DNA from 3 places in the Streptomyces auratus genome. Region 1 is predicted to be linked to each of the others. Evidence: riboswitches for the same ligand, from Rfam matches in the RefSeq annotation. Region 1 holds a riboswitch; each other region holds the start of a gene.
The links. Region 1 has a riboswitch for S-adenosylmethionine ahead of thrC (threonine synthase). Riboswitches for the same ligand answer to the same signal wherever they lie in the genome.

Region 1 (9,504 bases):
GAGGCCCTCAGGGCGCTCCCGGCCGTCCTGGGCGTGGTCGAGGACGACACGTACCAGATCGTGCTGGGCCCCGGCACGGTCGCCCGCGTCACCCCCGAGTTCGAGCGGCTGGTGGAGCGAAACCGCGCCGGACGGCCGGCCGCAGAACCGGCCGCCACCACACCGGCCGCCACCACACCGGCCGCCGGTCCCGCGGCCGCGGGGGAGGCCGTCGCTCCCACGCCCGTCGAGCCGCCCCGCGGCCCCGAAGCCGCCACACCGCCCTCCGGCCCGGCATCCACACCTCGGCCCACCGCACCGGCCCCACCACCGGGCCCGGCCGGCGCCCCTCCCACCACCGCTGACGAACTCGCCGCCCAGGGCGCCGCCCTCAAGGCCCGGCAGAAGTCCCGGAACGCCACCCCGGCCAAGCTGTTCCTCCGCCGGATCGCCCAGGTCTTCGTGCCGCTGATCCCGGCCCTGATCGGCTGCGGCATCATCGCCGGAATCAACGGTCTGCTGGCCAACCTCGGCTGGCTGCCCTCCCTCGTCCCGGCACTCGCCGCCCTCGCCTCCGGCTTCATGTCCCTCATCGCCGTCTTCGTCGGCTACCACACCGCCAAGGAGTTCGGCGGCACACCGATCCTCGGCGGCGCGGTCGCCGCGGTCATCGTCTTTCCGGGCGTCACCCACGTCACCGCCTTCGGCCAACCACTCGCCCCGGGCCAGGGCGGGGTGCTCGGCGCGCTGGGTGCGGCGCTGCTCGCCGTCCAGGTGGAGAAGTGCTGCCGCCATGGGGTCTTCCCCGGCCGAGCGAAGTCGAGAGCGTGGGGCAGGGTCCCCGAGGCACTGGACGTCCTGGTCACCCCCACCCTGACGGTCCTGATCACGGGCCTGGTCACGCTCTTCGGCCTGATGTACGCCGCAGGCGCGGTCTCCACCGCCACCGGCACCGCCGCCACCTGGCTGCTGGCCCACGGCGGCGCGTTCGCCGGCTTCGTCCTGGGCGGCCTCTTCCTCCCCCTCGTGATGCTGGGCCTCCACCAGGCCCTGATCCCGCTCCACACCACCCTCATCGAGCAGCAGGGCTACACGGTCCTGCTCCCGATCCTCGCCATGGCCGGCGCGGGCCAGGTCGGCGCCGCCCTCGCCGTCTACCTCCGCCTCCCGGGCAACCGCTCGATCCGTACGACCATCAAGTCCGCCCTCCCCGCAGGCTTCCTGGGCGTCGGCGAGCCGCTGATCTACGGGGTCTCGCTCCCCCTGGGCCGCCCCTTCATCACCGCCTGCATCGGCGGCGCGTTCGGCGGCGGCTGCCTCGGCCTGTTCAACCAACTCGGCGACACCGTCGGTTCCACCGCCATCGGCCCCTCCGGCTGGGCCCTGTTCCCCCTGGTCAAGGGCAACCAGAGCGTCACCACCACGCTCGCCGTCTACGCCCTGGGCCTGGCCGCCGGCTATCTCGCCGGTTTCCTCGCCACCTACTTCTTCGGCTTCAGCAAGTCCATGCGGGCGGAGCTGAACGCCGATCAGCACCCCACCGCCGGCACCGCTCCAGGCATCCTCGCAGACACGGACGCCACGGCCCTGGCGGACGCCACCGACCCCACAAGCCCCGCCCCGACAAGAAGCGGCCGCACCACCGGTCCCCGAGCCGACCCCACCACCGATCCGGCCATCGGCCCCACCACCGTCAGCCGCCCCTGAGGTCACCATCCCGCGGTGCGCCGTCAGACCCCGGCAGTAGGGTCACGCCATGCTGATCCGATTACGCCGCCCCTGGCACGCCCGGCTGGTCGTGGCACTCACCGTTCTCCTGCTGGCCGTCGGCGGAGTGGCGCTGATTCTGTGGGGCGAGACGCCGCCCTCGTACCCGCCGCTGCCCCATCTGCCCGCCGCACACGGCAATGTGGGCATCCAGGTCGCCTTCGAAAGCACCCTCAACCGCGACGCCCCGCCCGCACCGGCCACCCTCTGCGGCGCCGTGCTGCTGTCCGTGGCCGGGGCCCTGTCCCTCGCGGGCTGCCTGATCGCCCGCCGCCGATAACACCGCCGACACGCGATCGGTCGAGCGAAACCCGGGGAACGCCCCCACCCGCCCCCACCCGGCCCCGCGAAACCCAGCGAACGCACACCCACCCGGCCCCCGGCCCACCGGCACTCGCGCCCACCACCCACACCGGCACCGCACCCGCACTCGCACCCGCACCGCGTGCGGCGGTCCCACCAACCGACCAACCACCCCACCCGGCCTGCCCCCCCCAAAAACGCCGCCGGGGCGGCACCCCCTGGGAGGAGGGTGCCGCCCCGACGTACGTCTGGACGTGCGGTCCGGGAGGACCAGCGTCTGATCCGCGAGGATCAGAAGTCCATGTCACCGCCCGGCATGCCGCCCGGAGCGCCCGCCGCGGCGGCCTTCTCCGGCTTGTCGGCGATGACGGCCTCGGTGGTGAGGAACAGCGCCGCGATGGAGGCGGCGTTCTGCAGCGCGGAACGGGTGACCTTGGCCGGGTCGATGATGCCCTCGGCGATCATGTCGACGTACTCACCGGTCGCGGCGTTCAGGCCGTGGCCGACGGCCAGGTTGCGCACCTTCTCCACCACGACGCCGCCCTCAAGGCCGCCGTTGACGGAGATCTGCTTCAGCGGGGCCTCCAGGGCCAGCTTCACAGCGTTGGCACCGGTGGCCTCGTCACCGTCGAGGTCCAGCTTCTCGAAGACCGAGGAAGCCTGGAGCAGGGCGACGCCACCGCCGGCGACGATGCCCTCCTCGACGGCCGCCTTCGCGTTGCGAACGGCGTCCTCGATGCGGTGCTTGCGCTCCTTGAGCTCGACCTCGGTGGCGGCACCGGCCTTGATGACGGCCACGCCGCCGGCCAGCTTCGCCAGACGCTCCTGGAGCTTCTCGCGGTCGTAGTCCGAGTCGCTGTTCTCGATCTCGGCGCGGATCTGGTTGACGCGGCCCTGGACCTGCTCGCTGTCACCGGCACCGTCGACGATGGTGGTCTCGTCCTTGGTGATGACGACCTTGCGGGCGCGGCCGAGCAGTTCGAGACCGGCGTTCTCCAGCTTGAGGCCGACCTCCTCGGAGATGACGGTGCCACCGGTGAGGATGGCGATGTCGCCGAGCATGGCCTTGCGGCGGTCACCGAAGCCCGGGGCCTTGACGGCGACGGACTTGAAGGTGCCACGGATCTTGTTGACGACCAGGGTCGACAGGGCCTCGCCCTCGACGTCCTCGGCGATGATCAGCAGCGGCTTGCCGGACTGCATGACCTTCTCCAGGAGCGGCAGCAGGTCCTTCACGCTGCTGATCTTGGAGTTGACGATGAGGATGTACGGGTCGTCGAGCGCGGCTTCCATGCGCTCCATGTCGGTCGCGAAGTACGCCGAGATGTAGCCCTTGTCGAAGCGCATACCCTCGGTGAGCTCCAGCTCCAGACCGAAGGTCTGGGACTCCTCGACGGTGATGACGCCTTCCTTGCCGACCTTGTCCATGGCCTCGGCGATCAGCTCGCCGATCTGGGTGTCGGCGGCGGAGATGGAGGCGGTCGAAGCGATCTGCTCCTTGGTCTCCACGTCCTTGGCCTGCTCCAGCAGGGCGGCGGAGACGGCCTCGACGGCCTTCTCGATACCGCGCTTGAGAGCCATCGGGTTGGCACCGGCGGCGACGTTGCGCAGGCCCTCGCGGACCAGGGCCTGGGCCAGGACGGTCGCGGTCGTCGTGCCGTCACCGGCGACGTCGTCCGTCTTCTTCGCGACCTCCTTGACCAGCTCGGCGCCGATCTTCTCGTACGGGTCCTCGAGCTCGATCTCCTTGGCGATGGACACACCATCGTTGGTGATCGTGGGGGCGCCCCACTTCTTCTCGAGGACGACGTTGCGGCCCTTGGGGCCGAGGGTCACCTTGACGGCGTCGGCGAGCTGGTTCATCCCGCGCTCGAGACCGCGCCGCGCCTCCTCGTCGAACGCGATGATCTTGGCCATGTGAAGTGGTCCTCCCGGACTAATGGGGTCTCCCCTGCTCGAACGCAGTTGAGAGCGTGGGGAAGGATTTCTCCGGACCGCGCTGGCGCCCGCGACGGACGGCCTACAGACCCGGGTGGTTCCTTGCCCCACCCGGCCTGCGGGCCTCACCGACCCGGTCCTTCGTAGCACTCTCACTCGGAGAGTGCTAACGCCAATGATTAGCACTCGCAGGGTGCGAGTGCAAGCGCCCACCGGGAGGGTGCCCCCTACGAGGCAGACAGCAGAAGGCCCGTACCCCCTCGGGGGCACGGGCCTTCCGTGACGCAGCAGTCGGTCGGCGCCTCAGCCGGCCACCCGGACCATGTCCGCCTGCGGCCCCTTCTGGCCCTGCGAGATCTCGAACTCGACCCGCTGGCCCTCCTCAAGGGTGCGGTAGCCGTCCATCTGGATCGCGCTGTAGTGGACGAAAACATCCGCACCACCGTCGACCGCGATGAAGCCGTACCCCTTCTCCGCGTTGAACCACTTGACGGTGCCCTGAGCCATGCCTAACTCCCCTATTACTGGCCCTTGCGCAGGACCGCACTTCGCGGACCCGGGTCAGACCTCACCCCGCGAATGGCCCGTGGGGTGTGCGCCGGAACGCGTCGACCGCCGCTGAATGTATCTGCACAGATGCCCAGAGCAACAGGTCAATCGGACGAGAATTCTGGGGCCGGAGAATCGGCAATATGAGGTGAAATCCCAGTTCTCCAGGGCAAGTCGGGCCGGGCGTAGCACACATAAGCGACAAATATCGCTCACACTTCGAGCACAACTGATCGCTGTCTCATATGCGTTCGGCACGCGTACGGTGATATCCGGAGGGGGATCACCCCAATAGTATCTCCTTTCACAACATGGAATTGCCCCGTCCGCTTTCTGGCGGACGGGGCAATTCCGGTCAAGCAGGAGAAGAGTTGGCGCAAATCAGCAGCCGCCGGCGACCGCCGGAATGATCGAGACGCCCGCACCGTCCGGGGTCGGCGTTTCCAGACCCTGCTCGAAGCGCACATCGTCGTCGTTCACGTACACGTTCACGAAGCGGCGCAGCTTGCCGGCGTCGTCCAGCACACGGGCCGCGATGCCCTGGTGGTTCCGCTCCAGGTCGGCGATCACCTCGGACAGGGTCGCGCCCTCGGCGGTGACCTCGGCCTGGCCGCCGGTGTAGGTGCGGAGGATGGTGGGGATGCGGACCTTGACGCTCATGGTTCTGCCTTCCGGGTGGTGCGGAGTACGAGTTCGGGGGCGGGGGCGGTGCCCGTCCGCGGACGGGCCGACGACCTCAGCCGGCCAGGCCGGCCGCGCGGAACGCGTCCAGGTCCGGGCGGATCGTGGCCGTGGGCCCGGAGGTCGGGGCGACCGCGTCCAGGGTCTTGAGGCCGTCACCGGTGTTGAGGACGACGGTGGTCAGGGACGGGTCGAGCAGGCCGTCCTCGATCAGCTTCTTGGTCACGCCGACGGTCACCCCGCCCGCGGTCTCCGCGAAGATCCCCTCGGTCCGGGCCAGCAGCTTGATCGCGTCCACGATCTGCTCGTCGTTGACATCCTCCACCGCACCGCCGGTCCGGCGCGCGATGTCGAGCACGTACGGACCGTCGGCCGGGTTGCCGATCGCCAGCGACTTGGCGATGGTCTTCGGCTTCTGCGGGCGCACGACGTCGTGCCCGGCCTTGAAGGCCGTGGACACCGGCGAGCAGCCCTCCGCCTGGGCGCCGAAGATCTTGTAGGGCTTGTCCTCGACCAGGCCGAGGGCGATCAGCTCCTTGAGCCCCTTGTCGATCTTCGTCAGCTGCGAGCCGGACGCGATCGGGATGACCAGCTGGTCCGGGAGCTGCCAGCCCAGCTGCTCGCAGATCTCGTACGCGAGGGTCTTGGAACCCTCGCCGTAGTACGGACGCAGGTTGACGTTGACGAAGCCCCAGCCCTCGCCCAGCGGGTCGCCGATGAGCTCCGAGCAGAAGCGGTTGACGTCGTCGTAGTTGCCCTCGATGCCGACCAGGTCGCCGCCGTAGACCGCGGCCATGACGACCTTGCCGGCCTCCAGGTCGTGCGGGATGAAGACGCAGGACTTGAAACCGGCGCGGCGGGCCGCGGCGCCGACGGCACCGGCGAGGTTGCCGGTGGAGGAGCAGGAGAGGGTGGTGAAGCCGAAGGCGCGGGCGGCCTCGACGGCGATCGCCACGACGCGGTCCTTGAAGGAGTGCGTCGGGTTGCCGGAGTCGTCCTTGACGTACAGCCCGCCGGTGACGCCCAGCTCGGCGGCGAGCCGGTCGGCCTGGACGAGCTTGGTGAAGCCGGGGTTGAGATTGGGCTTGTCGGCCACGTCGGCGGGGACGGGCAGCAGCGGGGCGTAGCGCCAGATGTTGTCCGGCCCGGCCTCGATCTGCTTCCGCAGCCCCTCGGGGTCGCCGCTCGGCAGGTCGTACGCGACTTCGAGCGGCCCGAAACATTCCTGGCACGCGAAGATCGGACCGAGCGAAAAGCGCTGTCCGCACTCACGGCAGGACAGCGCTGCGGCGGGGCCCAGAGCGACGGTGGGGGTGTTTTCGGTGACTTGCACAGCCATGGAGGCGAGGCCCTTTCTCCTCATCTTCCTCGCGACGAATCTCGCCACGAGACGGATTTGGCACCTTCCCTAGCCGGGAGCCTCGCGCGCGGGACGTAATCGAGCGTCCTTGCGGCAAGACCGGCTGGAGGGTTGCCGGGGCTTCAACGGGCCGTATCCCTCTGCCCCTCTGGATGAGCGGTATGGCACTGGGCCGAAACCCAGGCGTTTGTGGCACGGACCCCGACATGCGACGGTCATCCGCGTTGTTCAAGACTGTAACCGACGGCACTGACAGTTGAGATAGTCGTCCGAACCGCGAGATGGATCACAAGGGCCGCCCTCCGGCGGCGACCGAGGAGTCGTAGACGTGCTGGAAGAGGTGGAGCGCTGGCTGCGCGGCCGTTCCTGGTCCGCCGCGGACCGCCCGCTGGAGCAGCTGCTGGAGGCCAAGCGCCAGACGGGCCGGACGGTCAGCGTCGTCCTGCCCGCGCTCGACGAGGAGGCCACGGTCGGCGCGATCGTGACCACGATCCGTGACACGCTGATGACGGACGCGACCGGGCTGGTCGACGAGCTGGTGGTGCTGGACTCCGGCTCCACCGACCGCACCGCCGAGGTCGCGGCGGCGGCCGGCGCCCGGGTGGTGCACCGCGACAGCATCCTGTCGCGGCTGCCCGCGCTCCCCGGCAAGGGCGAGGTGCTGTGGCGCTCCCTCCTGGCCACCACCGGCGACATCATCTGCTTCATCGACGCCGACCTGCGCGAATTCTCCGCCACCTTCGTCTCCGGCATCATCGGCCCGCTGCTGACCGACCCGGACATCCAGTTCGTCAAGGCGATGTACGACCGCCCCCTGGAGACCGGCCCCGGCGGCATCGACGCCGGCCAGGGCGGCCGGGTCACCGAGCTGGTCGCCCGCCCGCTCCTCAACCTCCACTGGCCCCAGCTGGCCGGCTTCGTCCAGCCCCTCGGCGGCGAGTACGCGGCCCGCCGCTCCCTCCTGGAACGGCTCCCCTTCCCCGTCGGCTACGGCGTCGAGCTCGGCCTGCTCGTCGACGCCCTGCACACCGTCGGCCTCGACGCCCTGGCCCAGGTGGACGTCGGCGTCCGCAAACACCGCCACCAGGACGGCCAGGCCCTGGGCCGGATGGCCGCCGCCATCTACCGCACCGCCCAACTACGCCTGACCCGCGGCCACTTGGTGCGCCCCCGGCTCACCCAGTTCGACCGCGGCGACCAGGGCTTCATCCCGCGCACCACGGACGTGGACACCGAGGAACGCCCCCCGATGACCGAAATCCCGGAGTACGCGGCCCGCCGGGCGGCGTGAGGGGTCACGCCCTTGGCCGCTTCCATGCGTTTGCGGGGATCTGTAGCGGGTTACTGTCGCGACATGGTGTCCGAGCGCAGTGCGGTGCAAGCAGGTGCCGAGGTTCTTGTTGCGTCCAATCGTGGGCCGGTTTCCTACAGCCTGGGGGAGGACGGGACGCTCACCGCCAAGCGGGGCGGGGGCGGGCTGGTGTCGGCGCTGTCGGCGATCGGGCCCGAGACCGATGCGGTGTGGGTGTGTGCCGCGCTCGGCGGCGGGGACCGGGAGGCCGTACGGCGGACGGGTGGTGCGCTGGAGCCGGGCGACACCGGTGGACAGCGTGTCCGGATGCTGGACATCCCGGCCGAGGTGTACGCCGCCGCCTACAACGGTGTCGCGAACTCCGTGCTGTGGTTCGTCCACCACATGCTCTACCAGACACCGCTGGAACCGGTCTTCGGCGCGGAGTTCCGGGCGCAGTGGGCGGCGTACGAGGCGTACAACGCGGCCTTCGCGGACGCGCTGGCCGACGGCGCGGCTCCCGGCGCGGCCGTCCTGGTCCAGGACTACCACCTGGCGCTGGTGCCCGGCATGCTCCGTGAGCGCCGCCCCGACCTGCGCATCGCGCACTTCTCGCACACGCCGTGGGCCCCCGCCGAGTACTTCGCGATACTCCCCGACGACATCCAGCGGCAGCTGGCGCTGGGCATTCTCGGTGCGGACCGGGCGAACTTCCTCACCCACCGGTGGGCCGAGAACTTCCTGGCCTGCGCCGAGACCGGGCTCGGCGGGCAGTGCGAGCGCGTGCGGCCGGAGGACGGGCCGCCCGGCATCGTCGCGCTCGTCCCGGAGCGCAAGGCGCACACGACGTGGATCGGTGTGCACGGGCTCGGCGCCGACGCCGATTTCCTGCGGGAGCGCGCGCACCGTCCCGACGTCGAGGAGCGGATGACGGCGCTGCGCGCACAGATCGGCGGGCCGGACCGCAAGACCGTGGTCCGCGTGGACCGCACCGAACTCTCCAAGAACATCGTGCGGGGCCTGCTCGCCTATCGGCAGCTTCTCGCCGACCGCCCCGAGTGGCGCGAGCGGGTCGTGCACATCGCCTTCGCCTACCCCTCGCGCCAGGACCTCGCCGTCTACCGCGAGTACACCGCGGAGGTCGAGCAGGTGGCGGCGGCCGTCAACGCCGAGTTCGGGACGGCGGATTGGCAGCCCGTCGTGCTGCACGTCAAGGACGATTTCGCCCGCTCGCTGGCCGCCTACCGGCTCGCGGACGTGGCCCTCGTCAACCCGATCAGGGACGGGATGAACCTGGTCGCCAAGGAGATCCCGGTGGTGTCGGACACCGGCTGCGCGCTGGTCCTGTCGCGGGAGGCGGGCGCGCACGAGGAGCTCGGTGCGCATGCGCTGACCGTCAATCCGTACGACGTCATGGGGACCGCCGAGGCGCTGCACGAGGCGCTGTCGATGGACGACGCCGAGCGCGCGGCGCGCACCGAACGGCTGGCCGCGGCGGCCACCGCGCTGCCGCCCGCCCAGTGGCTCCTGGACCAGCTGCGGGAACTGGGCGGCTGAACCGCGGAGTTCGGGCGACTGGTCCGCGGGCTTCGGGTGGCCGATCCGCGGAATCCGGGCGCCGTGTCGGGGCCGGGGA
Region 2 (9,504 bases), on a different contig from region 1:
TGTTTTTCCCCACGTTTTCGGCTGTCCCGCCGTGGTTCTTCTCGCCGTTGCGCTCGGCGGCGCACCCGCACGTTGTCGGCTGGCCCGCCGCGGGTGTTTGTCGCCGTTGCGCCTGCGGCGGGCTGGTTGCCGCTGCGCTGGCTGATCGGCTGCGGGACCGGCCCTCCGGACTCCGTCCTGCGGTCCGCCCCCTCCCGTTGGGGGTGGATGAAGACCGGTGGGGGCGGACCTCATCCCTCGACTACACGCAGACGACGGCCGGGGCCCGCCCCCACCGGCCTCTTCCCACCCACTACGGGAGGGGCCGCGCCGCAGGACGAAGTCCGGAGGAGCGGCACCGCACCCGACCACCCACGCCCGCCGCAGGCGCAACGGCGAAACACCCCGACGGCGGGCCAGCCGACAACGTGCGGCGCGCCGCAAAGCGCAACGGCGAAAAACCACCACGGCGGGACAGCCGAAAACGTGGGAATCAACCCGCGCTACGCACGGGAACACAACGGCCGTCCTCAGTGCGGTAGTTCCAGGTGGCGCCGTCCGTCACCAGTTCCTTGACCGCGCGGAGGAAGCGGTCAACGTGCTCATCCGGCGTGCCCACGCCAAAGCTCACGCGGATGGCGTTCAGCGATCGCTCGCCGGGGGCTGCCTCCGGGGCGCCGCACTCCCCGGGGTCCTGCGGCTCGCTGCCCAGGAGGGTCCGTACCAGGGGGTGGGCGCAGAACAGGCCGTCGCGGACGCCGATGCCGTACTCCGCCGACAGGGCCGCGGCGAAGTGTGAGCTGTTCCAGCCCTCGACGACGAAGGAGAGGACGCCGACGCGTGCGGCGTCGGCGCCGAAGAGCGAGAGGACCTGGACCTCGGGCACCTCGGCCAGGCCCGCCCGGACGCGGTCGATCAGTTCCTGCTCACGGGCGATCAGCTCCGGGAAACCGGCCTCGGTCAGTGCCTGGCAGGCGGAGGCGATGGCGTAGGCGCCGATGACGTTCGGCGAGCCGGCCTCGTGCCGGGCCGCGGTGGTGTGCCACTCGATGTCCACCCCGCCGTCCGTACGGCGGGAAACCTTGCGGCTGGCGCCGCCGCCCGCCAGGTACGGTGCGGCGTCCTGCAGCCAGTCCGCGCGGCCGGCCAGCACACCGGCGCCGAACGGCGCGTACAGCTTGTGGCCGGAGAAGGCGACCCAGTCGGCGTCCAGCTCGGCGAGGTCCACGGGGTGGTGCGGGACGAGCTGCGCCGCGTCCAGCACGATTCGCGCGCCGTGCGCGTGGGCCGCGGCCGCCAGTTCCCGTACCGGCCACAGCTCACCGGTGACGTTGGACGCGCCCGTCACGCAGACCAGCGCGGGGCCGTAGGGCTCGCGCTCGGCCAGCGCCTTCTCCAGGGTGTCCACCGCCTGCCGCGGGGTGCGCGGCGCGTTGAGGTAGGTCACGGCGACATCCGCGCGCTGTTCCCACGGCAGCAGCGAGGCGTGGTGCTCGGTCTCGAAGACGAACACCCGGGTGCCCTGCGGGAGGGCGGCGGCCAGCAGGTTCAGCGAGTCGGTGGTCGAGCGGGTGAACACCACCTGGTCGTCGGCGCGGCAGCCGAGGAACTCCGCGATCGTCCGGCGGCTGTTCTCGAAGAGGTCGGTGGAGAGCTGGGAGAGGTATCCGGCGCCGCGGTGGACGCTGCCGTAGTACGGGGCGTAGGCGGCGACGTCGTCCCAGACGCGCTGGAGGGCGGGGGCGCTGGCGGCGTAGTCCAGCGCGGCGTAGTCGACCTCGCCGCCGGTCACGAGCGGGACGCGGACATCCCGGCCGAGAACCGGCAGCGGGGCACAAACGGAACGGTCGGCGGCAACGGCGGCAACAGACATGGCGAACTCCCGTAAGAGGTAAGCGAATTCGCTGCGGGCGGGCGTACGGAAGGAACCGTCGGGGCACCGCAGCGGAAAGGAAAAAGGGATGCGGAGAAGGGGCCGTCGAGCCCTATCGCATTCGCTGATTCACGGAAGTTCTCCCTCGAGGACCAGGATCCCTGGCGAGGGATCCGCGCTTGCCGCAGACCTCGCTGCCTGCGGCCTGGTCATCACCCGGGGCACCCCGCCACGGAAGGAGGGTTGCCGGACAGCGGGCCGGGGCCTGTGTCGCTGTCACTCGTGACCTGCGCAGAATCATGCCATACCGCCGGTACGCCGCAAGGCCCGGTCCATATGACGGAACGGGCCTTGCGTCACACCCTGCGTGACCGGGCGCTCAGGCGTTACTGGCCGCCACCCAGCGCTCCAGCGCCCGCTTGGCCGCCCCGGAGTCGATCGCGGCGGCGGCGGTGGCGATACCGGCCCGGATCTGCTCCGCCAGCGGGGCATCGGTGGGCTCCAGGGCGACCAGCGCCGCCGCCGCGTTCAGCAGCACCGCCTCGCGTACCGGCCCGGTCTCGCCGTCGAGCAGCCGGCGCGCCACCTCCGCGTTGTACGAGGCGTCCGCGCCGCGCAGCGACTCCACCGGCACCAGGTCGATGCCCACGTCCCGCGGGTCGAAGGCCTCCTCGCGCACCGTGCCGTCCCGGACGACCCACACCCGCGAGGTCGCGGTCGTGGTCAGCTCGTCCAGGCCGTCGTCGCCGCGGAACACCAGCGCCGAGGAGCCGCGCTCGGCGAGCACCCCGGCCAGGATGGGCGCCATCCGGGCGTCCGCGACGCCGGTCGCCTGGGCGCGGACCTTGGCGGGGTTGGTCAGCGGGCCCAGCACGTTGAAGGTGGTGCGGATGCCGAGCTGGCCCCGGGCGTTGGCGACGTGCCGCAGCGAGGGGTGGAACTTCACCGCGAAGCAGAAGGTGATCCCTGCTTCCTCGGCGACCTCGACGACCCGTCGCGGGGTGAGATCGAGGTTGACCCCGAGCTTCTCCAGGACGTCGGAGGCGCCGCTGGCCGAGGATGCGGCGCGGTTGCCGTGCTTGACGACCTTGGCGCCGGTGCCGGCCACCACGATCGAGGACATCGTGGAGATGTTGACGGTCTTGGCTCCGTCGCCGCCGGTGCCGACGATGTCCACGCTCGGCCCGGGCACCTCGATCAGCCGGGCGTGCTCGTACATCGTCCGCACGAGGCCGGAGATCTCCGCGACGGTCTCGCCCTTGGCCCGCAGCGCCACCGCGAACCCGGCGATCTGGGCGTCGCCGGCCTCGCCCCGCATGATCTTGTCCATCGCCCATGCGGTGTCGTCCGCGGTGAGGTCACGGCCGTCGAGCAGGGCGTTCAGGAGGCCCGGCCAGGTCTGGGCCGCCACGCTGTCGCCGCCAAAGGGGGTCGCAACGCTCATGGTCCACACTCCTGGTTTGTCTCCTGCTTCTGTCGCTCACCCTATCGAGCCGCCGGACACGCCGGAGGGCCCCGTCCGTCCGGACGGGACCCTCTGGGTGGCGTGCTCCCTACGGTGCGCTACGAGGCGCCGCGGTGATCAGTGGTGGCCGTGGCCGCTGGTGATCTCCTTGTACTCCTCGACCGTGGGCTTGGCGATGACGCTGTCCTCGCCGTAGTAGCTCTCGGAGAGCTTGGCGCGCAGCTTCTGCGTACGCGGGATCTTGCGCCGCACGCCGTTCTCGTCGACCTCCGGGCCCAGTTCGAGCGGCTCGGGCTGCTCGTGCTGGGTGAGGAGGTGCAGCTGCTCCTGTTCGAGCGGCTCGTGGACCTCGATGAACTCACCGTGCGGCAGGCGCTTGATGATGCCGGACTCGCGGCCGTGCAGCACCTTGTCCTTGTCGCGCCGCTGCAGACCCAGGCAGATCCGCTTGGTGGCGATGAAGCCCAGCACCGGCCCCACGAAGAACGCGATCCGGACGAACCAGGTGATCGAGTTGATCGACAGGTGGAAGTGCGTGGCCCACAGGTCGTTGCCGCCACCGATCAGCATCACGAAGTACGCGATCAGCCAGGCGACACCGAAGCCCGTACGGGTCGGGACGTTGCGCGGGCGGTCCAGGATGTGGTGCTCGCGCTTGTCGCCGCGGACCCAGGACTCCACGAACGGGTAGACCGCGATGGCGACCAGGACCAGCGGGAAGATCAGGATCGGGATCAGCACGCCGAAGTTGAGGGTGTGGCCCCAGAAGTTCCACTCCCAGCCCGGCATGACACGCACCAGACCCTCGGCGAAGCCCATGTACCAGTCGGGCTGGGCGCCGGTGGACACCTGGTCGGGGCGGTACGGGCCGATGGCCCACACCGGGTTGATGCTGGCGATCGCGGCGATCGCCGCGATCACACCGAAGACCAGGAAGAAGAAGCCTCCGGCCTTGGCCATGTAGACCGGCAGCAGCGGCATGCCCACGACGTTGTTGTTGGTCTTGCCGGCACCCGGGAACTGGGTGTGCTTGTGGTAGAAGACCAGGATCAGGTGCGCCACCAGCAGGCCGAGCATGATGCCCGGCAGCAGCAGCACGTGCACCGTGAAGAACCGCGGGATGATGTCGTGCCCCGGGAACTCCCCGCCGAAGATGAAGAACTGCAGGTACGAACCGACCAGCGGCATCGCCAGGATGACGCCCTCGATGAACCGCACACCGGTGCCGGAGAGCAGGTCGTCGGGGAGCGAGTAACCGGTGAAGCCGGTGAACATGCCCAGCACGAACAGCAGGAAGCCGAACAGCCAGTTGACCTCGCGCGGCTTGCGGAAGGCGCCGGTGAAGAACACCCGCATCATGTGGACCATCATCGCGGCCAGGAAGACCAGCGCGGCCCAGTGGTGGATCTGGCGGATCAGCAGACCACCCCGCACGTCGAAGCTGATGTTCAGCGTCGACTCGAAGGCCTGCGTCATCCGGATTCCCTGCATGGGCACATAGGAACCGTGATAGGTCACCTCGGCCATGCTCGGGTGGAAGAACAGCGTCAGATAGACACCGGTCAGGATGATGATGATGAAGCTGTAAAGCGCGACCTCGCCCAGCATGAAGGACCAGTGGTCCGGGAAGATCTTGCGCATGTTGGACTTGGCGAGGCTGTAGATGCCCAGCCTGCCGTCCGCCCAGTCGGCGATCCGCTCGCCCCGTGGCGCCTGGCCACGGCGCGTGGTGGTCGCGCTCGTCTCGTTACTCATCCGCGCTCCCAGAAGCTCGGGCCGACGGGCTCCTCGAAGCCGTTTGCGGCCTCCAGGAAGCCGTCCTTCTCCGTGATGTGCAGCTGCGGCAGGGCGTGACCGGCCGGACCGAAGATCACCCGACCACCGTCAGAGAGGTCGAAGGTCGACTGGTGGCAGGGGCAGAGCACATGGTGCGTCTGCTGCTCGTACAGGCTGATCGGGCAGCCCACGTGGGTGCAGATCTTGGAGTACGCCACGATGCCCTCGTGCGACCAGGACAGCTCGTGCTTGTCCTTGATGTTCTGCGGCTGGATCCGCACGAGCATCAGGGCGTCCTTGGCGATCTTCTCCGCGAACTCCTCGTCGTCCTCCTCCAGACCCTCGGGCTTGGCGAAGGTGAGCGAACCGACGGCGATGTCCTCGGGACGCAGCGGGAGGTTGGTGGACGCGTTGACGAGGCGGACGCCCTTCTTCCAGTTCGTCGTCCGCAGCTTGGTGCCGGGCAGCGGCCCGAGGTCACGCAGCAGGACGACGCCGGAGAGCGGCACCAGGGCCAGCGCGCCGAACATCGTGTTGCGGACCAGCTTGCGGCGGCCGATCTGCGACTCCTTCGCACCTTCTGCGAAGTCCGCCATGACCTTGGCCTTGACCTCGGGGGCCGCCTCGATCGGGTGGCGCTCGTCGGCGACCTCCTCGTCCGACATCAGCGTGCGGGCCCAGTGGACCGCGCCGGCGCCGATGCAGAAGAGCGCCGCACCGAGGGTCAGCCCCAGCGCGAAGTTCAGCGCGCTGATGTGGCCGATCGGCCAGATGTAGACGATCTTGTCGATCGGGATCGCCACATACGAGGCGATGAAGGCGACCGTCGCGATCATCGACACGACGAAGAGGAGAGCCACGGTGCGCTCGGAGCGCTTGGCGGCCCGCTCGTCGATGTCCTGGGCACGGTGCTCGTGGGGCGGCAGACCCGGGTCGGCGAACGGGTTCTCCGCCGTGATCACCGCACCCTCGTGAGCCGTCTCCCGCTCACCGGGAAGGGTTTCTTCTGGCACGTCTTCGTGTCGTCCAGTCTCGCTCATGACTTCTTGGCCTTCGTAGTCCGGGCCGCGACCCAGATGGCGACCGCGATCAGCGCGCCCAGGCCGAAGATGTAACCGAAGAGACCCTCACTGACCGGACCGAGACCACCGAGGTCGAGGCCGCCCGGGCTCTCCGATTCATCGCCGTTGACCGCGCCGAGGTACGCGATGATGTCCTTCTTGTTCTGCTTCGACAGCGAGCCGTCACCGAAGGAGGGCATGTTCTGCGGGCCGGTTTCCATGGCCTCGTAGATGTGCTTCGGGTCCACGCCCTCGAGCGTCGGTGCGAACTTGCCGTTGGTGAGGGCGCCGCCCTTACCGGTGAAGTTGTGGCACTGCGCGCAGTTGGTGCGGAACAGCTCGCCGCCCTTGCCGATGTTGGCGCCCTCGGAGTTGTACTGCGACTTCTCCGGAATGGTCGGGCCGGCACCCAGCGACGCGACGTAGGCCGCGAGCTGGTCGATCTGGGCGTTGGTGTAGATGTTCCGCTTCCGCGGCACCTGGGCGCCGGGCTGCTGGGCGGGCATACGGCCGGTGCCGACCTGGAAGTCGACGGCGGCGGCGCCCACGCCGACCAGGCTCGGGCCGTCGGAGGTGCCCTGACCGCCGGTGCCGTGGCAGCTTGCGCAGCCCACGGCGAAGAGCTTCTTGCCCTCCTTGATGGCAAGAGACTGGGCGGTGTCATCGGCCTGAGCCTTGTCCGCCGGCGCGAACGCGGCGTACAGCCCCCCAGTGACCGCCAGCGCGAAGAGTAGGACGACGAGCGCCGCCAGCGGATGGCGCCGTCGTGCGGAGAGCTTTTTCACGGATTACCCCGGTGTCAGGATCTTCTGCGTCGATGCTTTGGCTATGTCTGTCTGATATGCGGGCCCGGCAAGGCCCCGTACCGGTTACCGGATCAGGTAGATCGTGGCGAAGAGGCCGATCCAGACGACATCGACGAAGTGCCAGTAGTAGGACACGACGATGGCCGCGGTGGCCTGCGTGTGGGTGAACCTCTTGGCCGCGTACGTCCTGCCCAGGACCAGCAGGAAGGCGATCAGACCGCCTGTCACATGCAGTCCGTGGAAGCCGGTGGTCAGGTAGAACACCGAGCCGTAGGGGCCGGACGAGAGCGACAGGCCCTCGTGCTTGACCAGCTCGGTGTACTCGAAGACCTGACCGCCGATGAAGATCGCACCCATGATGAAGGTGACCACGAACCAGGCCCGGAGCTTCTTGACGTCGCCGCGCTCGGCGGCGAAAACGCCGAGCTGGCAGGTCAGCGAGCTGAGCACCAGGATCGTGGTGTTGGTCGCGGAGAACGGAAGATTCAGCGCACTGGCGGATTCCTTCCAATACGCCTCGCCGGTCACCGATCGAAGGGTGAAGTACATCGCGAAGAGGGCCGCGAAGAACATCAGCTCGGAACTCAGCCAGATGATGGTTCCGACGCTGGTGAGGTTCGGCCGATTGACCGACGGGTGCGCGTGCCCGGTTTCTACTGTCGTTGCTGTCGCCACGACCGACATTATGTCGGTCGCTTATCCCGCCCTCACTCCGGGGGGTCCCGTTCGGTGTGTCAAGGGCGTATGCCCTGCTCGTACGGCCCATTTCGGCGATCGCTCGAAGGAGGGACGCAGCGGCCGGGACGCGGAGCCCGGACCCCGTCGGGACCTCTCCTGACGGCCCGTCGGGAAGATCCCGGATCCGTCCGACCCCTCCTGTCGGCACCCCCCGCGGGAGTAGCATCCGCCCCACCCGATGCTGTGCCGCTACGAAGCGTGGAGGAACGATGCAGGCGACTGCCACGGTGCTGGTCTACAGCGACAACGCGGGCACCCGCGAGCAGGTCCGGCTGGCGGCCGGACGGCGCCCCGCCGCCGATGCCCCGCAGATCGAGATCCTGGAGTGCGCCACCGCACCGGCCGTGCTCACGGCGCTGGAGCAGGGCGGCATCGACGTCTGCGTACTGGACGGCGAGACCGCCCCCGCGGGCGGAATGGGCGTCTGCCGGCAGATCAAGGACGAGATCTTCCAGTGTCCGCCGGTGCTGCTGCTGATCGGCCGCCCCCAGGACGCCTGGCTAGCGACCTGGAGCCGGGCGGACGCCGCGGTGACCCATCCGCTGGACCCGGTCGCCTTCGCCGACGCACTGGCCGGCCTGCTGCGCCGCAGGCGCCTCGTACAGGCCTGAGCGGCCTGCTGGGCGGCGCTCAGAAGGTCGGGCGCAGTCGGGCGTCGTCGGCGGGGTTCTGTTCGCGCTCGGCGGTTCCTGTGGTGCTGGACGCCTTGTTCTTCAGCGCGCTGCCGGCCCGCCATTCCTGCCAGGGCATGTTCCAGTCGCCGAAGCCGTTGTCGAACGGCGTCATGGTCTCGCCGCCGCTGTTGACGACCTTGACGATGTCGCCGACCCGGACGTGGTTGAAGAACCACTGGGCGTTGCCGGTGGACATGCCCGTACAGCCGTGGCTGACGTTCGCCGCGCCCTGGGATCCGACGGACCAGGGTGCGGCGTGCACGTACTCACCGCTCCAGGTCACCCGGGTGGCCCAGTAGACCGGCAGGTCGTAGGAGTCCGAGCTGCCGGCGGCGATGCCGACGGTCGAGCTGCGCATCCGTACGAAGCTCTCCTTGCCGAGGACGACCTTGACGCCGTTACGGGTGGAGAATCCGGGCTTGCCGGTGGTCACGGGGATGGTGTTGATCTCCTCACCGTTGCGCAGCACCGTCATGTGGTGTGCCGCCGCGTCGGTGATGGCCTCCACCCGGTCGCCGGTGGTGAGCCGCAGCGGCTTGGACGGGCCGCCGTAGAGCCCCTTGGCGATCTTCAGGCCGGCCAGGTTGCTGTGCACCGAGATGGTGGCGTGGGCGGGCCAGTACTCCTTCGGCCGGAAGTGCAGCTTCTTGCCGTCCACCCAGTGCCAGGCGCCCTCGACCCGCGGCATGGAATCGACCTTCAGGGCGCTCTCGACGATGGCCCGCTGCTTGGCGTCCTTGACCGGCCGGCTCAGCTCGGCGGTGACCGGCTGGCCGACGCCGTACTCGCCGCCCTCCGGCCCGAAGACCGCGGTCAACTGGCCGTCGGCGTCCGCGGTGTGGACCGTGAGCGTCTTGCGGCCGGGCGCACCGTCCCCGTCCTCGGTGCTCACCCGCACCGTGTAGCGGCTGCCGGCGGCCAGCGGCACCGTGGTGCGCCAGCGCCTGCCGTCGGCGCTCAGCTCGCCACGGACGAAGCGGCCGGTGGAGTCGGTGGCGGTCACGTCGGTGATCCGCGCGTCGTCCCCCTTGACGGAAACCTCAAGCGGCTTGTCTGGGTCCGCCTTCTTTTTGCCGTCGGGGGTGTTGGCCGTGATCTGGTCGGCCGCGTCGTAGGGAGCGGCGGAGAGCGC
Region 3 (9,504 bases), on a different contig from region 1:
AGTTCGCCGCGAACCGCAGACCGTTGCGGCCGGCGACCTCGGCGCTCTGCCCACCGCTGCTGCCCAGGATCCACACCTGTACGTCGGCGCCCTCCCCCGGGACCGCGTGTGCCTCGATGCCGTCCGCGGACCGGTACGTGCCGGCCAGCAGCGCGAGGATGTCGTCGATCTGCTCGCCGTAGTCCTGCGACTCGGCGCCCGGTTGCTGGAGCAGCTTGCGCTGGAGGGCGACCCTCGGTGAGCCGAGCAGGTGCGCGAAGGAGAAGCGCGGCGGGATCCGCAGCCCGTTGGGGGCGCGGCCGTCGACGACGGGGGGCGCGGTCGGCAGCGGGGCGGCGGGCGGTCCCGGCGGGCGACCGCCGGAGCGTCCGAGGCCCAGATCGAGTCGCCCGGGATGCAGCGCATCGATCAGGCCGAACTCCTCGACCGTGGACAGCGCGGTGCGGTGCCCGAGCTGTACGGCGCCGGAGCCGAGCCGGATCGTCGATGTCGCGGAGGCGGTCAGGGCGAGGACGACGGCGGGTGAGGTGCCCGCCACGCCCGGATTGAGGTGGTGTTCGGCGAACCAGTAGCGGGCGTAACCGAAGCGCTCGGCCTGCCGGGCCAGGTCGATGGAGTTGCGGAGTGCCTCGGTGGCCGTGGAGCCGGACGAGATCGGGACCAGGTCGAGGACGCCGAGGGGCGCGTTCATGAGGCCACCCGACGGGCCTGCGCCTCGGCGTCCGGGTGGTCCAGGCCGAGGTGGTCGCGCAGGGTGGTGCCCTCGTACTCCGTACGGAACACTCCGCGCTCCTGGAGCAGCGGAACCACGGTGTCGGCGAAGGCGTCGAGGCCGCCGGGGGTGATGTGCGGGACGAGGATGAAGCCGTCGGAGGCGTCGGCCTGGACGAACTCGTTGATGGTCTCGGCGACGGTGGCCGGGGAGCCGATGAACGACTGCCGGGTGGTGGTCTCGATGACCAGCTCACGGATGGAGAGGTGCTTCGCCTCGGCGCGCTCGCGCCACTCCTCGGCGACGGCGAGCGGGTCACGGAACTGCCGTACGCTGGCCCGGCCGAGGGCGATGGTGTTTTCGCCGGGGATCGGGTCGACATCGGGCAGCGGGCCGTCCGGGTCGTACGCGGACAGGTCCCGGTTCCAGATGTGCTCCAGGTACTTGATCGCGGTCGCGCCGCTGACCTGCTGGCGCCGTACCTCGTGGGCGAGTTCCTGCGCCTCGGCGTCCGTGTCGCCGAGGACGAACGTCGCGGCGGGCAGGATCAGCAACTGGTCGTGCCTGCGCCCGTAGCGGGCGAGGCGGCCTTTGACGTCCTGGTAGAACGCCTGACCTTCCTCGATCTTGCTGTATCGGCTGAAGATCGCGTCGGAGCTGGAGGCCGCGAACTCGCGCCCCTCGTCGGAATCACCGGCCTGGAAGATCACCGGGCGTCCCTGGGGGCTGCGCGGGACGTTGAACTGTCCGCTGATGTCGAACTGCTCACCCCGGTGGATGAAGGCTCCGGCCCTGGCATCGCGCAGGAAGGTGCCGGTCGCCTGGTCGGCGATGATCTCGTCGCCGCGCCAGGAGTCGAACAGTTCATGGGCCGTGGTCAGGAACTCCTTGGCCCGGGAGTAGCGCTCCTCCTGCGGCAGGAAACCGCCGCGGCGGAAGTTCTCGCCCGTGAAGGCATCCCAGGAGGTGACCACGTTCCAGGCGGCGCGCCCACCCGACAGGTGGTCGAGGCTGGCGAACTGGCGGGCGACGTCGTAGGGCTCGTTGAAGGTGGAGTTGATGGTGCCGGTCAGGCCGAGGTGTTCGGTGACGGCGGCGAGCGCGGTGAGGACGGTGAAGGTGTCGGGGCGGCCGACGACGTCCAAGTCATAGATGTGTCCGCCCTGTTCGCGAAGCCGGAGCCCCTCGGCGAGGAACAGGAAGTCGAACTTGGCTCGCTCGGCGGTCCGCGCCAGGTGCGCGAAGGAGCTGAACTCGATGTGGCTGCCGGCCTCGGGGGCGCTCCACACGGTGGTGTTGTTGACGCCCGGGAAGTGCGCCGCGAGGTGGATCTGCTTGAGCGGCTTGTCCGTTGACGACGTGCTCATGAGTGGGTTCCTCCGTCTCAGGCGGTGGCGGTGGCGGTGGCGTAGCGGTTGGCGGGGCGGGCGAGGCCGAGCAGCCCGCGCAGGGTGTCGGCCTCGTAGGAGCTCCGGAAAGCGCCTCGGCGCTGGAGTTCGGGGACCAGGCCCCGGGTGATCGCGGGGAGGTCGTGTCCGAGGACGGCGGGGCGCAGCCGGAAGCCGGACAGCCCGGCCTGCTGGAACTCCAGTAGCTGTTCGGCGAGTTGGGCGGGCGTGCCGGTGAAGATGCGGGCGTCGCTGGTGTACGTGTATCCCGCGAGGGCGTCGAGGCGCTCCCGGCGGGCTTCCGCTGCGTGGGGGTCGTCGTCCAGGAACACCACCAGGTCGCCGAAGAGGTGCAGCGGCTCCTCCGCACGCCCTGCCGCGTCCTGCTCGGCCCGCACCGCGGCGACGACGGCGCGCGCCTGCTCGGGATCGTGCGGCGTGACGTACCCGACGTCGGCGGAGCGGGCGACCAGCCGGAACGGGGCACCGGTCGCGCTCTCGTGTGCGAGTGCGCTCACCAAGGGCTGGCCCTGCGGCGGCCGGGGCGTGATCGAGGGCCCCTTGACGCTGAAGTGCTTCCCCTCGAAGTCGATGTAGTGCAGCTTGTCGCGGTCGATGAAGCGGCCGGTGGCGACGTCCCGGATCTCCGCGTCGTCCTCCCAGCTGTCCCACAGCCGGCGTACCGCTTCGACGTAGTCGGCGGCCTCGTCCAGGAGGTCGGCCGTCAGTTCCCGCACCGCCGGGCTGTCGAGGTCCCCGAGGCCGAACCTGGGGAACGTGCGGCGTCCGAAGTGCGCGGCCTCGTTCGGGCGCGCCGTCACCTGCACGCGCAGACCCGCGCGACCGGTGCTCACGTAGTCGAGCGTGGCGATCGCCTTGGAGATGTGGAACGGCTCGGTGTGGGTGGCCACCACGGTCGGCACGAGCCCTATGTGCCTGGTCAGCGGTGCGACGCGGGCGGCGACGAGGACGGCGTCCAGCCGTCCGCGCACCTGGTCGGTACGCCCGTCCGGTTCCAGGCGGTGCGAGGACTGGAATCCGAGCGAGTCCTCGATCGTCACGAAGTCGAGCAGGCCGCGCTCGGCCTCGGCGACGAGATCGGCCCAATAGCCGGCGGTGAGCAGGTCCCGGGGGCGGGCCACCGGCTCGCGCCAGGCGGCAGGGTGCCAGCCGGCGCCGTCGAGCGCGACGGCCAGGTGCAGCGGAGCGGATGATGAGGGCACGGTGGAGGGTCCTTCCTGAGGGGACATACGTACCGGGAGGGAATGGGTTCAGCTCACGAAGCGCAGCGGATCGGTTGTGGGAGCAGTCGACGGGCCGCGGCGAAGGCTCCGTCGTGATGCACCAACGCCGTCGCGTCCTGACGCACCGCGCCGGTCTCGACCTCGCCGACGACCAGCAGGTGGTCGCCGACGGACTGACGCAGCGTCACACGTGCGGTGAGCCAGGCGGGTACGTCGTCGAGTACGGGCAGGCCGTCCTCGTGCTCGGTCCAGGCGATGCTCTGGAACCGGTCGACGCCACTGCGCGCGAATTGCCCTGCCACTTCCGCGTTCTGGGTGCCAAGGAGGTGGACGGCGAACCGGTCGGCTTCCCGTACGGCCGGCGCGGTCGATGCGCCGAGGCCCAGGCAGAAGGACACGAGAGGTGGCCGCAGCGATACGGAGGTGAAGGAGGTGGCCGTGAAGCCGGCCGGGCCCGGGACGGTGATCACCGTGACTCCGGCTGCGTGGCGCCGCAGGGTGCGGCGGAGTATGTCGTCGGCGGCAACGTTCTTGGCGGCAACGGCCGTTGAGGATCGGCCGGGGCGGTTCTCGGGGGTGCTCATGTCGGTTCCCTTCGGCGTCTGGGCGTGGTCGGGCACGGCGTGGTCGGGCACGGCGGCCGCCTGTTCAGGGCGCCGGTGCCGGATGACAGCCCGGGGTACGCACCAGCAGGAAGTTCGTACGGCGGCGCAGGGTGAAGCCGATCGACTCGTAGAGACGGATGGCCGTGGTGTTGCTCGCGAGTGTGTGGAGGAAGGGGGTCTCCCCGCGTTCCCTGATCCCGGCCGCCACCGCCCGGACCAGTCGCGTGGCCAGGCCCTGGCCACGGTGTGCCGGGTGGGTGCAGACGGCGCTGATCTCCGTCCAGCCCGGCGGATGCACGCGTTCCCCCGCCATGGCGATGAGCTGTCCACGGTGCCGGATGCCGAGGTAGGTGCCGAGTTCGACGGTGCGGGGCCGGAAGGGGCCCGGCTTGGTCAGGGCGATCAGGTCCAGGATCTCGGGGATGTCGTCGAGCCCGAGCCGCACCCCTTCGGGGGCTGGTTCGGCGCGCAGCCCGGTGTCGACCAATTGGACACCCTGCCCTGTCTCCACGATCTCCCATCCGTCGGGGACGGCCCGCGCTCCCGTGACGGCGGTTTCGGTGTCCGGGCCGACCAGCGCGGCCAGGTCGTCCCAGGCCCCCGGGTCGGCCGGGTCGGCGAGGGCGGTGAAGGGGCACACGTCCAGGGGGTAGCGGGCGGCGCGGCCGACGCGCTCGGCGATCCGGGCGTGCGGGCCGGTCAGCGCGGCCCAGACGGCGTTGTCCAGGACGTGCGGTTCGGCCGGGCTCTGCGCAGGGGAAGGAGAGACGCTGGTGGACATAGCGGTGAGCAGGCTCCGTGTCATCCGTGGCATCCATGGCATCGGTGTCGTCCGTGGCGGACATGGTGGGCCGGTGCGCCCGGGACTCGGCGGGACGCCGGAGTCCCGGGCGGCAGACGCCCGTGCGAGCGTTGATCAGGAGTTGTCGAGCGGCAGGCCGGGCGGGTTGACCTGGGAGGTCTTGACGGCCTCGTTGGAGAGGTTCCAGGCGTCCAGCCACTTGGCGTACTGGCCGTGCTTGATCAGGTAGTTGATGGCCTCGGCGACCGGCTTGGCCAGCCCGCTGTCCTTCTTCGACGTCGCGGCGATCAGACCCTGGAGCTTCGCGCCCGCGCCGGAGAACTTGCCGGCGCTACGGGTCGCGTTGGGGGTATTCGCCGTGTGGGTGGTGTGGTAAGCGATGCTGGGGTTGGGGCCGAAGTGGGCATCTATCTTCCCGCTGTTCAGCGCCAGGTAGACACTGTTGTTGTCCGGGTAGTACTTGACGGTGAGGTCCTTGCCCTCCTTCTTCAGCTTCGCCTTCCACTCCAGCAGGACCTTCTCCTGGTTGGTGCCCCGGCTCACCGAGACCGTCTTGCCGGCCAGGTTCTTGTAGTCGCCGTCGAAGTTCCAGGTGCTTTCCTTACGTACCTCGAACCCCAGGTTGTCCTGCCGGTAGGTGGCGAACTCGTACTTCTTCTTGCGCTCCTCGGTGTCGGTGACGTTGGAGAAGGCCGCGTCGACCTTGCCGCTGTCGATGCCGACGAACAGGTTCTCCCAGGTCGAGTTCTTCAGCTCGGGCTTGAGGCCGAGGACCGCGGCCACCAGTCGGCCGAAGTCGGGCTCGGATCCGGTGAGCGTCTTCTGGTCGTCGCCGACGAAGTTCAGCGGAACGGAGCCGGTGGGCAGGGCGCCGACGCCGACGACCAGCTTGCCCTTCTTGGCGATCGACTTGGGCAGCTTGGCGCTGATGGACTTGACCTCGGAGACCTTGAGCTCGGTCTCCTTGGCGGCACCGTTGGAAAGGGCCCCCACGGTGACCGTCCCGGACGGCTTGCTGTCGGACGTGCCGGCCGCGTCGCTGTTGCCCCCGCAGGCGGCGAGGCCGGTGACGAGGGTGGCGACGGCGGTGCCCGCGGTGAGGCCGCGGAGGAGTCTGCTGCGGAGGCTGAGGGTGCGCATGGCGGTCCTTGGTTCGGTGAACGGTTGCGGTGACGTGCTGCTTGTTCTTCGGTGACGTGTGTGGGGGGCTGCGGTGGTGTGGGGGTGCACGAGCCCGGGCGGGGCGCGGGCAGTGGGACGTACGGCGGAGGTCAGAGCACCTTGCTCAGGAAGTCCCTGGTCCGCTCGTGTTTCGGGTGGTCCAGCACCTCGGAGGGCGGGCCCTGTTCGACGATCCGGCCCTCGTCGAGGAAGACGACCTGGTCGGCGACCTCACGGGCGAAGCCGATCTCGTGGGTGACGATGATGAGAGTGGTGCCGCTGGTGGCCAGGTCCTTGATGACGGCCAGCACCTCACCGACAAGTTCGGGATCGAGCGCGGAGGTCGGTTCGTCGAAGAGGATGACCCCCGGCCGGAGGGCGAGGGCGCGGGCGATGGCCACCCGCTGCTGCTGGCCGCCGGACAGCTGCCGCGGATAGGCGCCGACCTTGTCGGCCAGGCCCACCCGGCCGAGCAGTTCGCGGGCCAGCTCCTGCGCCTCGGGCTTGGTCAGCTTCCCGGTCGCCACGGGAGCGGCGGCCACGTTGTCCAGCGCCGTCAGATGCGGGAAGAGGTTGAAGTGCTGGAAGACGAAGCCGATCCGGCTGCGCTGGCCCAGGATGACCCGTTCGCTCAGCTCCTTGAGCCTCCCCCGGCCTGCGGACGGGGGGACCCCCGCCTCGCCGCGCTCGCCGTGCCGGCGGACGCCGATCAGCTCACCGTTCACGCTGACGTACCCGACCTCGGGCTTCTCCAGGTGGTTGATCACCCGAAGCAGGGTGGATTTGCCGGACCCGGACGGCCCGAGAATCACGGTGACCTCGCCGGGCGACACGGTCAACTCGACGCCGTCCAGCACCCGGTGGGCGCCGTACCACTTGCGCACGCCGTGCACCTCGACCGCAGCAGGTCGTATCTCGGTGGTGTCGGTGATCTCAGTCAGCTCGGTGCTCTCAGCGGTCTCGGTGGTCATATCGCCGCCTCCCTTTGGGCTCGGGCCCGCAGATCACGCAGTCCCGTCCGCACCTTCTGCAATGGCGTCGGCGGAAGGGTGCGCGTCGCGCCCCGGGAGAAGTGCCGCTCGACGTAGAACTGCACGACGGAGACCCCACTCGTGAGGATCAAGTACCAGACGGTGGCGACCAGCAACAGCGGGACGATGTCACCCGGGTAGGTGCTGCCCATGCTCTGCGCGGAGCCGAAAAGATCGAGCAGCGACACGTAGAAGACGAGCGAGGTGCTCTTGATCAGATTGATCAGCAGATTGACGTAGTTCGGGGTGATGGACCGCAGAGCCTGCGGGAAGACGATCTTCGTGAACTGATAGCTCTTCGGCAGGCCGAGTGCCCATGCCGCCTCGTGCTGCCCCTGGTCGACCGCGAGGATGCCGCTCCGCACCACCTCGGACGCGTACGCCGCCTCGTTCAGACTGAGTCCGACGACCGCGACGACGACGTCGGTGGCGAGCCGGGACTCGTCGAAGGTGAAGAAGGCGGGCCCGAACGGAACCCCGAGGCTCAGTGTCTTGTACAGCGCGCTGAAGTTGTAGAGGAACAGCAGCACCACGATCAGCGGAACCGATCGGAACAGCCATGTGTAGGTCCAGCTGACCGCCCGCAGCATCGGGCTCCGGGAGAGCCTGCCCAGGGCGATCAGGATGCCGCCGAGCAGACCGAACACGGCGCTGTACGCCGTCACTTCGAGGGTGACGAGCAGACCGTCGAGGATCGTCGGACGCAGGAACCAGTACGAGAACCGGTCCCACTGATAGAAGGGGTTGGTCACCAGTCCGTGGGCGAACTGGGCGACCAGCACCAGCACGATCGCCGTGGCGATCCAGCGACCTGGTCTGCGCAGCGGCAGCACCCGCTGTGCCGCCGGTGGCCGCGGTGCGGTGTCGTCGCCGGGCCGTTCGGCCTCGGCAGGACCCACGGTACGAGGCTCGGAGGAGGGTTCGGGGGTCTCCTCGGCAGGAGGCGCTGAGGCGAGGAATGCGACAGCGCCAGGGGGTTCACTCATGGAGGGCTCCAGCGAATTCGGACACCCCGGACCGCGGACGCGGCAACGGCACGGCCGAGCCGGCAGGGCTCTGCGTGACGATGCGCGCGGGGATGCGCGGAACGGGGGCTGGGCAGGAAGGGAGCACACCGCGAGAGCGGTGGCATCAAAGATTCAGAAAACCGTCAGCCTTGGCAGCAGGCACGGCAGGCGCAGGTGCCGGTACACAGTGCGCTGCTGACGCGGAGCAGATCGACCGACCGGTTCGCGCACAGCAGCAGGCAGCCGCGACGCCGCCATGCGGCCGTCTCGAAAGCTGCGTACATTCCGTCACCGTCACTGTTCCGGCCCCATGGGGGCTCGCGCTTACCGAAGGGCTTCCGGTCCGGTCGTCACCTGGGGCACCCCACCGCGGCGCGAGGGTTGCCGGTCAGCAAGCCAGGGCTTGTCGCTGACACTCATGACCGATCTGCGGCGTAAGTTAGACAGATCTCGGACATGGTTGTCAAAGCCTGCCCGACCTGTGGGACGACAAACCGAGTCGGGGCGGACCTGGTGGGCTGCACCAACGCCTGGAAGCAGCGGGAAGAATCGCCCCGCTCGGCTACCAGGGCAGCCACCAGCGCGGTCACTCCTCCCTCCGCCAGAAGCGCACCTCGCCAGGGCCTGTGACCGCCCGGCTGCCCACAACGCCCGCGCCCTCTGATTCGAACCCCTGGGGACATCCCCGACACTCGGGGCGTGCCAAGGACATTCCGACGATTCGCGCCGCCGGCATGCGCTTCTTCTCGCTGGTGAAGGTGGACGTCCAGCGCAAGGAGGGCGCCCCAAACCCGGTGCCGATGGAAACCGAAGAGGAACCACGTCCAGCATCCGACTGGGCCGTGCCCCTGCACGTTCAGCTGTTCCCGGTCCCCTTGTGTCCTGCACACCCACCCCTCCCACGCCGAGCTGCTGATCGACATCAACGACGGCAGCGTGGAGAAGGGCCCCGCCACCAAGGGGCCGGCGCCCGCGAAGGTGGACGACAAGGGCGGTTCGGTCGCCCTCGGCTGAAGCAACGGGCGCCGCCGCCCGGTCCCCCGTCATCCAGGTCAGCGGCCGCCGCGCAGTTGTCGCCAGCCGGCCAGGACCTCCTCCGTGGTGGTGATGGTGGCGACCAGGGCGAGGGTGTTGCGGACCATCGCGGGGGTGTACTCGGCGGGCACCCCCGCGATGGCGTCCGCGGGCACCACTGCCGTGTAGCCCAGGTTGACCGCGTCGAACACGGCGTTGGGGACCGCCACGTTCGCCGACACCCCGGTGACGACGAGCGTGCGGCATCCGAGGTTGCGCAGCAGCGCGTCCACCTCGGTGCCGGCGATCGGCGAGAGGCCGTGCAGCCGGCGCACGACCAGGTCGTCCTCCGTCACGGGAATCGGATCGGCGACACGTACCGCCGTGGACCCGGCGAACTGCTGGACGGGCAGCCGCTCGGCCGCCTTGAAGAGGCGGGCGTTGTGGCTGGCGCCGCGGCCGTCGGGACGGCGTTCGGCGATCGCGTGCAGCACCTGGACGCCGGTGTCGTGGGCCGCTGCCACCAGCCGTGCGACGTTG

Region 2: another riboswitch for S-adenosylmethionine. It lies ahead of BKA18_RS09455 (aminotransferase class V-fold PLP-dependent enzyme); the one in region 1 lies ahead of thrC (threonine synthase).
Region 3: another riboswitch for S-adenosylmethionine. It lies ahead of BKA18_RS03955 (amino acid ABC transporter permease); the one in region 1 lies ahead of thrC (threonine synthase).

What each region holds. Positions count from the first base shown of each region.
Region 1 covers NZ_JBNGCB010000003.1:446,802-456,305, reverse strand. Annotated here, with positions in the region: gene BKA18_RS21650 (PTS transporter subunit EIIC) at 1-1,686, shown strand, start outside; gene BKA18_RS21645 (hypothetical protein) at 1,736-2,026, shown strand; gene groL (chaperonin GroEL) at 2,341-3,966, opposite strand; gene BKA18_RS21635 (cold-shock protein) at 4,291-4,494, opposite strand; gene BKA18_RS21630 (MoaD/ThiS family protein) at 4,918-5,196, opposite strand; gene thrC (threonine synthase) at 5,273-6,556, opposite strand; SAM riboswitch class I at 6,574-6,736, opposite strand; gene BKA18_RS21620 (glucosyl-3-phosphoglycerate synthase) at 6,906-7,868, shown strand; gene BKA18_RS21615 (alpha,alpha-trehalose-phosphate synthase (UDP-forming)) at 7,932-9,425, shown strand.
Region 2 covers NZ_JBNGCB010000001.1:2,206,607-2,216,110, forward strand. Annotated here, with positions in the region: gene BKA18_RS09455 (aminotransferase class V-fold PLP-dependent enzyme) at 473-1,852, opposite strand; SAM riboswitch class IV at 2,023-2,140, opposite strand; gene trpD (anthranilate phosphoribosyltransferase) at 2,232-3,296, opposite strand; gene qcrB (cytochrome bc1 complex cytochrome b subunit) at 3,435-5,072, opposite strand; gene qcrA (cytochrome bc1 complex Rieske iron-sulfur subunit) at 5,069-6,133, opposite strand; gene qcrC (cytochrome bc1 complex diheme cytochrome c subunit) at 6,130-6,939, opposite strand; gene ctaE (aa3-type cytochrome oxidase subunit III) at 7,024-7,644, opposite strand; gene BKA18_RS09485 (hypothetical protein) at 7,908-8,309, shown strand; gene BKA18_RS09490 (L,D-transpeptidase) at 8,329-9,504, opposite strand, start outside.
Region 3 covers NZ_JBNGCB010000001.1:956,115-965,618, forward strand. Annotated here, with positions in the region: gene BKA18_RS03920 (MsnO8 family LLM class oxidoreductase) at 1-691, opposite strand, end outside; gene BKA18_RS03925 (NtaA/DmoA family FMN-dependent monooxygenase) at 688-2,079, opposite strand; gene BKA18_RS03930 (LLM class flavin-dependent oxidoreductase) at 2,097-3,350, opposite strand; gene BKA18_RS03935 (flavin reductase family protein) at 3,377-3,928, opposite strand; gene BKA18_RS03940 (GNAT family N-acetyltransferase) at 3,993-4,730, opposite strand; gene BKA18_RS03945 (ABC transporter substrate-binding protein) at 4,866-5,891, opposite strand; gene BKA18_RS03950 (amino acid ABC transporter ATP-binding protein) at 6,023-6,883, opposite strand; gene BKA18_RS03955 (amino acid ABC transporter permease) at 6,880-7,929, opposite strand; SAM riboswitch class IV at 8,266-8,374, opposite strand; gene BKA18_RS03960 (cysteine hydrolase family protein) at 9,003-9,504, opposite strand, start outside.